Regions from separate parts of the Clavibacter sp. AC415 genome, predicted to be linked through region 1. Evidence: riboswitches for the same ligand, from Rfam matches in the RefSeq annotation. Region 1 holds a riboswitch; the other holds the start of a gene.

Region 1 (4,202 bases):
CCATGTAGTAGGTGGGGTCGTCCTCCATGAGCCGGTAGTAGGCCTGGTTGTCGATGCCCTTGAAGGAGAGGGTCGGCCCGAGGTGGTTGCCCTCGGCCGTGTGGTTGTAGACGACGTCGAGGATGACCTCGATGCCCGCCGCGTGCAGCGCGCGCACCATCGACTTGAACTCCTGCACCTGCTGCCCGAGCTCGCCCGTGGAGGAGTAGGCGTTGTGCGGCGCGAAGAACCCGATGGTGTTGTAGCCCCAGTAGTTCCGGAGCCCCTTCTCGAGCAGCGTGTTGTCCTGCACGAACTGGTGCACGGGCATCAGCTCGATCGCGGTGATGCCGAGGTGCTGCAGGTGGTCGATCACGGCGGGGTGCGCGATGCCGGCGTAGGTGCCCCGCAGCTCCTCGGGCACCCGCGGGTTCAGCTGCGTGAGCCCCTTCACGTGCGCCTCGTAGACGACGGACTCGCTGTAGGGGGTGCGGGGGAGCCGGTCGCCGTCCCAGTCGAAGAACGGGTTCACCACGACGCCGAGCATCATGTGCGGGCCCGAGTCCTCGTCGTTGCGGCTGTCGGGGTCGCCGAACTCGTAGGCGAAGAGCGACGGGTGCCAGTCGAACTCGCCGCAGGTGGCCTTGGCGTACGGGTCGAGGAGGAGCTTCGCCGGGTTCGACCGGTGGCCGGCCTCCGGCTCGTAGGGCGCGGTGACGCGGTAGCCGTAGCGCTGCCCCGGCTGCACGTGCGGGAGGTAGCAGTGCCACACGTGCGCGTCCACCTCGGTGACGTCCACGCGGGTCTCGGTGCCGTCCTCCTCGATGAGGCACAGCTGCACCGACTCGGCGACCTCGCTGAACAGCGCGAAGTTGGTGCCGCTCCCGTCGAAGGTCGCGCCGAGCGGATAGGGGTTTCCGGGCCAGGTGTGCAAGTGGTCCTCCAGTTGGGTCGACTCGTCCGCCGACGGCGCGCGGGATCGCGATCCGTCGGGGGCGGGGCAGGCGGTGGATCCGCATGGGCCGCAGCGGCGGGGGAGGCCGGATGCGACGCAGCGACGCACCAGGGGCGAGGGTACCGTGAGGACCCGGATCGACCCGCATCCGCCGGGTCTCGCGGGGTACGGTGGGACGCATGACCAACCTCGTCGCACAGCTCGCAGAGAACGTGAAGAACGCCGGAGTGGGGACGGTCTACGGCGACCCCCTCGACATCGACGGCTCGACCATCGTGCCCGTGGCATTCGCCTGGTACGGCTTCGGCGGGGGCAGCGACCTCCCCGACTCCGACGGCAACGTCGCGGGCGGCGGCGGTGGCGGCGGCGCCACCTGGCCGATCGGCGCCTACATCGCCACCGACGGCGAGGTGCGCTTCCAGCCGAACGTCATCGCCCTGCTCGCGGTGGCCACCCCCGTCATCTGGATCTCCGGCAAGGTCCTCGTCAAGCTCATCAAGACGCTGAAGTAGCCGGCAGCACGACCAACGCGGAGCGCGGGTGCCCTCGGGCGCCCGCGCTCCCGTGCGTCCGGCCGCCCTCGGTCGCCCGGCGCGGCTGCACGATGCCGCCGCGTCGGGTCGCGCGGGCGCTATGCTCGGCGGGAACACGGGAGTCCGGTGAGCCGGGCTGAGAGGAAGATCCCCAATCTTCGACCGTCGAACCTGATCTGGATCATGCCAGCGCAGGGAGGTTTCCTTTCTCTACCCGTGCCCTCTCCCTCTCACCTAGAAGGGCACGACAGTGACCGCATCATCCTCGACCACCGCACCCGCCTCCGCCTCGTCGGCCGACGTCCCCCGCGCTCCCCGCTCGGGCCTCCGCTCGCGATGGCGCGTCATCGACATCGTCGTGGCCAGCGTCCTCGGCGTGGCCTCCGGCCTCGTCTTCGTCCTCTGGAACACGGCCTCCGTACCCATCGGCGGCTTCTTCGAGCCCCTCCTCCCGGGCCTGCAGGCGCTCGCGGGTGGCGGGTGGCTGTTCGCGGGGGTCCTCACGGGCATCGTGATCCGGAAGCCCGGCGCCGCACTCTACGGCGAGCTCCTCGCGGCCTTCGTCTCCATGATGGTCGGCAACGTCTGGGGCGTCGGGACCCTGCTCTCCGGCCTCACGCAGGGCCTCGGGGCCGAGCTCGTGCTCCTCGTGTTCCTCTACGCGAACTGGCGCGCCTACGTGGCCGTCCTCGCGGGGATGGGCGCGGGCCTCGCCATGGCGATGACCGACCTCATCACCTACTACCCGGGGTCGTCGGCCCTGTTCGCCACGGTCTACACGATCGCGGCGCTGGTCTCCGGCGCGGTCATCGCGGGCCTCCTCTCGTGGCTGGTCGCGCGGGCGCTCGCCCGCACGGGCGCGCTCTCGCGCTTCGCCTCGGGCCGCGACACCGCGGCCCGCGTCTGACCGTGCGGCGGCCTGCTCGCCGTCCCGCGGCCTCCCGCGTCCACTTGGCGGACGGGGTGCCCGCGGGTCCGGTCGGCGGGGCGTCCGTCCGCGCGGAGGGCTGGGGCTGGCGGCACGCCGGCCGCAGCGCCTGGGCGGTCCGGGACGTCGACCTCGTCATCGAGCCGGGGGAGCGCGTGCTCCTGCTCGGCGCGTCCGGTGCCGGCAAGACGACCTTCATGCACGCGCTCGCGGGCGTGCTCGGCGGCGACGACGAGGGCGAGGCCCGCGGGTCGCTCCGCGTCGACGGTCGGGACCCGGCGGGTCTCCGGGGCCGCGCCGGGCTCGTGCTGCAGGATCCGGACGCGCAGGTGATCCTCTCCCGTGTCGGCGACGACGTGGCGTTCGGCTGCGAGAACCTCGGCGTCCCGCGCGAGGAGATCTGGCCCCGCGTCCGCGCCGCCCTCGACGCGGTGGGCCTCGACGTCGCCCTCGACCGGTCCACGACGGCGCTCTCCGGCGGCCAGAAGCAGCGGCTCGCCCTCGCCGGCGTGCTCGCCATGCGCCCGGGGCTCCTCCTCCTCGACGAGCCGACCGCGAACCTCGACCCCGAGGGCGTCGGCGAGGTGCGGCGCGCCGTCGAGGCGGTCGTCGCGACGACGGGCGCCACGCTCGTCGTCATCGAGCACCGCGTCGCCGTGTGGCAGGACCTCGTCGACCGCGTGGTCGTCCTCGCGGCCGACGGGGGGATCCTCGCCGACGGTCCGCCCGATGCCGTCCTCCGCGAGCAGGGCGCCGGGCTCGCGTCGGCGGGGGTGTGGGTGCCCGGGCGGGAGCCCTCCGCTCCGGTCCGTCGTCGCCCGGCGACGGTCCCGCTCGTGCGGGCGGACGACCTGGCCGTCGGACGCGGCGGTGCCCGGGGCATGCGCGTGGCCGACGGCGTCGACCTGCGTCTCGTCTCCGGGCGGGTCACCGCCCTCACCGGGCCCAACGGCGGCGGCAAGAGCACCCTCGCGCTGACGCTCGGCGGACTGCTGCCCCCGATCGCGGGCCGGGTCGCTGCGGAGGCGGACCTCGCGGCCGGGCTCGGCGCCGACCCCGCTGCCTGGCGCTCCCGCGAGCTCGCGGCGCGCGTGGGCACCGTGTTCCAGGATCCCGAGCACCAGTTCCTCGCCTCGACCGTGCGCGCCGAGCTCGAGGTCGGCCCGCGCGCCGTGGGCATGGACCCCGCGGAGTCGACCCGCCGCGTCGACGAGCTGCTCGTCCGCCTGCGCCTCGACGGCCTCGCACGGGCCAACCCCTTCACGCTCTCCGGCGGGGAGAAGCGCCGCCTCTCCGTGGCGACCGCCCTCGCCACGGCCCCGCGCCTCCTCGTCCTCGACGAGCCGACCTTCGGCCAGGACGCGCGCACGTGGGCGGAGCTCGTCGCGCTGCTGGCGGAGCTCGTCGACCGCGAGGGCGTCGGTGTCCTGGCTGTCACGCACGACGTCGACCTCGTCGACGCGCTGGCGGACGACGTCCTGCGGCTCGACCCCCTCGCCGGCGCTCCCGCGAGCCTGGAGGTCGTGCGATGAGCGGGCTGCCCGTGGCGCTGCCCGCTGCCCGCGCCACCGGCCTCGCCGCCGTGAACCCGGTGGCGCGCCTCGCCGCCGCGCTCGTGCTGACGCTCGTGCTCGTGCTGAGCCTCGACGTCGTCTCGGCGGGCGCGGCCCTGCTGCTGGAGCTCCTGCTCCTGCCCCTGGCCGGCGTCGGCGCCCGCGCGTTCCTCCTGCGGGGCATCCCCGTGTGGATCGCCGCCCCCGGCGCGGGGCTCACGATCCTCCTCTACGGTCGCACCTCAGGGGACGTG
Region 2 (4,202 bases), on a different contig from region 1:
TTCTACGTCACGGTCGACGACGCCTGGCGCCCCGACACCGTGTGGCGCCACCGCGTCGGCACGCCCGCCGCGCAGGACGTGAAGGTCTTCACCGAGCCCGACGAGAGCTACTTCGCGGGCTTCGGCGTCAGACCCGCAGCCGCCAGTACCTCATGGTCTACGTCGGCTCGAAGATCACGACCGAGGTGCTGCTGCTCGACGCCGGCGACCCCACGGGCACCTTCCGCCCGGTATGGCCGCGCCGCCACGGCGTCGAGTACGACGTCGACCACGCGGTCATCGACGGCAGCGACCGGCTCCTCATCCTGCACAACGACGGCGCCACCAACTTCGAGCTGATCGACGTGCCCGCCGACGACCCGACCTCCACCACGGACCGCCAGGTCGTCATCCCGCACGACGACGACGTGCGCCTCGAGGACGCCAGCGCGTTCGCCGACCACGTCGTCGTGTCGTACCGGCGCGAGGGCCTCACGCGCGTCGGCGTGATCCCGTTCGACCGGGTCCTCGACGGCGAGCAGCTGCACGAGATCGCCTTCGACGAGCCGATCTACACGGTCGGCACCGCGGGCAACCCCGAGTTCGCGCAGCCCACCGTGCGCCTCGGGTACACGAGCCTCGCGACGCCCGCCACGACCTACGACTACGTGCTCGCCACCCGCGAGCTGCGGCTGCTCAAGCAGCAGCCGGTGCGCGGCGGCTACGACCCCGACGACTACGTGCAGACCCGCGAGTGGGCGACCGCGGAGGACGGCACGGAGATCCCGCTGTCGGTCGTCTACAAGCGCGGCCTCGTGCACCCGGGCACGCCCGCGCCGCTCCTGCTGTACGGCTACGGCTCGTACGAGGCGAGCATCGACCCGTCGTTCTCCATCGCGCGGCTGTCGCTGCTCGACCGGGGCATGGCGTTCGTGATCGCGCACGTGCGCGGCGGCGGCGAGATGGGCCGCCGCTGGTACGACGAGGGCAAGACGCTCACGAAGCGCACCACCTTCACCGACTTCGTCGCGGCGGCCGACCACCTCATCGCGCGCGGGTGGACGAGCCCCGACCGCCTGGTGGCCGAGGGCCGGAGCGCCGGCGGCCTGCTCATGGGCGCGGTCGCGAACATCGCGCCCGACCGGTTCGCCGGGATCCTCGCGGGCGTGCCGTTCGTCGACGCCTTGACGAGCATCCTCGACCCGTCGCTGCCCCTCACCGTGATCGAGTGGGACGAGTGGGGCGACCCGCTGCACGACCCCGAGGTGTACGCGTACATGAAGTCGTACACGCCGTACGAGAACGTGCGCGAGGGCGTCGAGTACCCGCGGATCCTCGCGGTCACGAGCCTCAACGACACGCGCGTCCTCTACGTCGAGCCCGCGAAGTGGACCGCCCGCCTCCGCGAGGTCGGCGCGCCGGTGCTGCTGCGCACCGAGATGCAGGCCGGCCACGGCGGCAAGTCGGGCCGCTACGACGCGTGGCGCGAGCGCGCCTCGGACTACGCGTGGGTGCTCGACGTGGCGGGGCTCGGGTAGAGCAGACCGTTGACCGTCGTCGCGCCGCGCGGCCTCAGAGGGCGAGCAGCTCGGCGGCGGTCGGATCGATCCGTGGTTCCCGGTACAGAGCGATCATCGGCACCCATCCGCTGAGGTAGCAGTGGAAGTTGAGCCGGCCGAACGCGATGACGTCGTCGGAGGCCAGCGTCTCGCCGGCGATGAGCCGCCCGACGGCCTCCGCCGCGTCGGCACCCTGGACCATCAGATGTGCGGCTCCCGCCGCGAACCGCGCCGGGATGTCGTCCCACTCCCGGAGCGGCTGGCCGCGGCGGAGTGCAGGGATCACGTAGGTCCCGTCCATCGTGCCTCCCGGTCCTCGCGGCTGCGGACGCCATCGACCTGGCCTAGGCACGGCTCCGCGCACACCTCTAGGGTGGATCCCTGACACGGGGTGCCCACGAGGGCTGAGATGAGACCCGTCGCACCTGATCCGGTTCGCACCGGCGGAGGGATGTCATCATGAGCGCTGCGCGCCCGTCCACCCACGACACCACGGGAACGGGGGTCGCCTCGGCGGACCTCCTCCGGCTGCTGCGGAGCGCACGCCGCTCGTGCAGTGCATCACGAACGCCGTCGTCACCGGCTTCACCGCCAACGTCCTGCTCGCGCTCGGTGCCGCGCCCGCGATGACCGACGTGCCCACCGAGGCGGGGCCGTTCGCCCGGATCGCGTCGGGGGTGCTCGTGAACCTCGGCACGCCGCACGCCGAGCAGCGGGAGGCCGCGGTCGAGGCCGCGCACGCCGCCCGCGAGGCGGGCACGCCCTGGGTGCTGGATCCCGTCGCGGTCGGCGCCCTGCCGGTGCGCACCCGGCTCGCGCACGAGCTCGTGGCCCTGTCGCCGACGATCCGTGCGCGGGAACGCGTCCGAGATCCTCGCGCTCGCGACGGGCGGAGCGGGCGGCCGGGGCGTGGACGCGACCGACGAGGTGGAGGACCGCCCTCGACGCGGCCCTGCTCCTCGCCCGCACCTACGGCACGGTCGTCGCCGTGTCGGGGCCCGTCGACCACATCACCGACGGGCACCGCGTCGTGCGCGTGCACACTGGCGACGCGCTCCTCACGAAGGTGACCGGCGGGGGCCGCGCCCTCGGCGCCGTGATGGCCGCGTTCGCGTCGCTGGACCCGGATCCGCTGCGGGCGGCCGTCGCCGCGACGAGCGTCTACACGATCGCCGCGGAGGTCGCCGCCGAGGGCGCCCGCGGTCCAGGCTCCTTCGCGGTCGCGCTGCTCGATCGGCCTCGTTGCCGCGACCCCGGCCTGGGTCGCGCAGCGCGAGCGCCTGTCGTGAGCGGCATCGACCTGTCCGTCTACCTCGTCACCGATCCGGCGCTCTGCGGCGCGCGCGGCGTGCCCGCGGTCGTCGCGGCCGCGGTCGCGGGCGGGGCGACGGCCGTGCAGATCCGCGACAAGCACGCGAGCGCGGCCGACCTGCTGGCGACCGTGCTCGCGGCGGCCACCGTCATCGACGCGCACGCCGCCGCGCATCCGACCGCGCCGCGGCCCGTGCTCCTCGTCGACGACCGCGTCGACGTGGTCCTCGCGGCGCTCGCCCGGGGCGCGCGGGTGGACGGGGTCCACGTCGGGCAGTCGGACGCGCCGGCCGACCTCGTGCGGCGGATGCTCGACGCCGCGAGCCCCGACCGGCACCTCGTGCTCGGCCTCACGGCGAACGCCCCCGAGCACGTGGAGGCGGTCCGCACCCTGCCGGACGGCACGGTCGACTACCTCGGCGTCGGCGTGATCCGGCCCACCAGCACCAAGCCCTGACCACCCGGCGCCGCTCGGGCACGACGGGTTCGGCATCATCGCGGGCCTCTCCCCCGTGCCGTGCGTCGCGATCGGCGGCGTTGACGTGGACGACGTGGCGGCGGTGGCGGCCGCGGGCGGGGCGGGCACCGCCGTGGTGTCCGCGGTGTGCGCGGCCGAGGATCCCGCGGCGGCCGCCTGCCGCGACCTCGCGGAGGCATGGGCTTCGGGTGCGGGCGGCGGGCTGCGGGCGGGGCGTCCGCGCCCGCCGAACCCGCCCCCATCGGCGACGACTCCGCCCTGCCGACGAGTCCGCCGATGCCGACCACGACCACGCCGCGGCCTCCGGCACGGCCCGCGGCAGCCGCGCCGTCCCGCGCGTCCTCAGCATCGCGGGCACGGATCCGACGGGTGGCGCGGGCGTGCAGGCCGACCTCAAGTCGATCGCGGCGAACGGCGGCTACGGGATGGCCGTCGTCACGGCGCTCGTGGCGCAGAACACGCGGGGCGTGCGGGAGATCCACGTGCCGCCGGTCGCATTCCTGCGGGCGCAGCTCGACGCGGTGTCCGACGACGTGGTGATCGACGCCGTGAAGGTCGGCATGCTCGGATCCGCCGCGCGTGGTGGACGAGGTGGCGGAACTGGCTGCGCGCGGCGCGCCCGCCGGTCGTGGTGCTCGATCGGGTGATGGTCGCCCAGTCGGGCGACGCCCTCCTCGACGCCGACGCCACCGAGGCGCTGCGGCACCTCCTCCCGCTCGCCGACGTCGTGACGCCCAACCTGCCGGAGCTCGCCGCGCTCCTCGGCGAGCCCGAGGCCGACGCCTGGGACGCCGCGCTCGCGCAGGGCCGCGCCCTCGCCGCGCGTCACGGCGTGCGCGTGATCGTCAAGGGCGGGCACCTCCGCGTGGACGACT

What was found. Region 1 has a riboswitch for thiamine pyrophosphate ahead of ACZ411_RS05310 (ECF transporter S component). Riboswitches for the same ligand answer to the same signal wherever they lie in the genome.
Region 2: linked by a shared signal. The riboswitch ahead of thiM (hydroxyethylthiazole kinase) and the one ahead of ACZ411_RS05310 (ECF transporter S component) in region 1 are both predicted to bind thiamine pyrophosphate.

What each region holds. Positions count from the first base shown of each region.
Region 1 is NZ_CEEDAR010000014.1:113,211-117,412, forward strand. Features, by position in the region: gene glgX (glycogen debranching protein GlgX) at 1-913, opposite strand, end outside; gene ACZ411_RS05305 (hypothetical protein) at 1,114-1,446, shown strand; TPP riboswitch at 1,573-1,683, shown strand; gene ACZ411_RS05310 (ECF transporter S component) at 1,718-2,374, shown strand; gene ACZ411_RS05315 (ABC transporter ATP-binding protein) at 2,377-3,927, shown strand; gene ACZ411_RS05320 (energy-coupling factor transporter transmembrane component T family protein) at 3,924-4,202, shown strand, end outside.
Region 2 is NZ_CEEDAR010000013.1:54,919-59,120, forward strand. Features, by position in the region: partial or broken gene ACZ411_RS04650 (S9 family peptidase) at 1-1,517, shown strand, start outside; gene ACZ411_RS04655 (hypothetical protein) at 1,552-1,839, opposite strand; TPP riboswitch at 1,916-2,007, shown strand; partial or broken gene thiM (hydroxyethylthiazole kinase) at 1,998-2,827, shown strand; partial or broken gene ACZ411_RS04665 (thiamine phosphate synthase) at 2,905-3,306, shown strand; partial or broken gene ACZ411_RS04670 (hypothetical protein) at 3,344-3,394, shown strand; gene ACZ411_RS04675 (bifunctional hydroxymethylpyrimidine kinase/phosphomethylpyrimidine kinase) at 3,516-3,974, shown strand; partial or broken gene ACZ411_RS04680 (bifunctional hydroxymethylpyrimidine kinase/phosphomethylpyrimidine kinase) at 3,992-4,135, shown strand.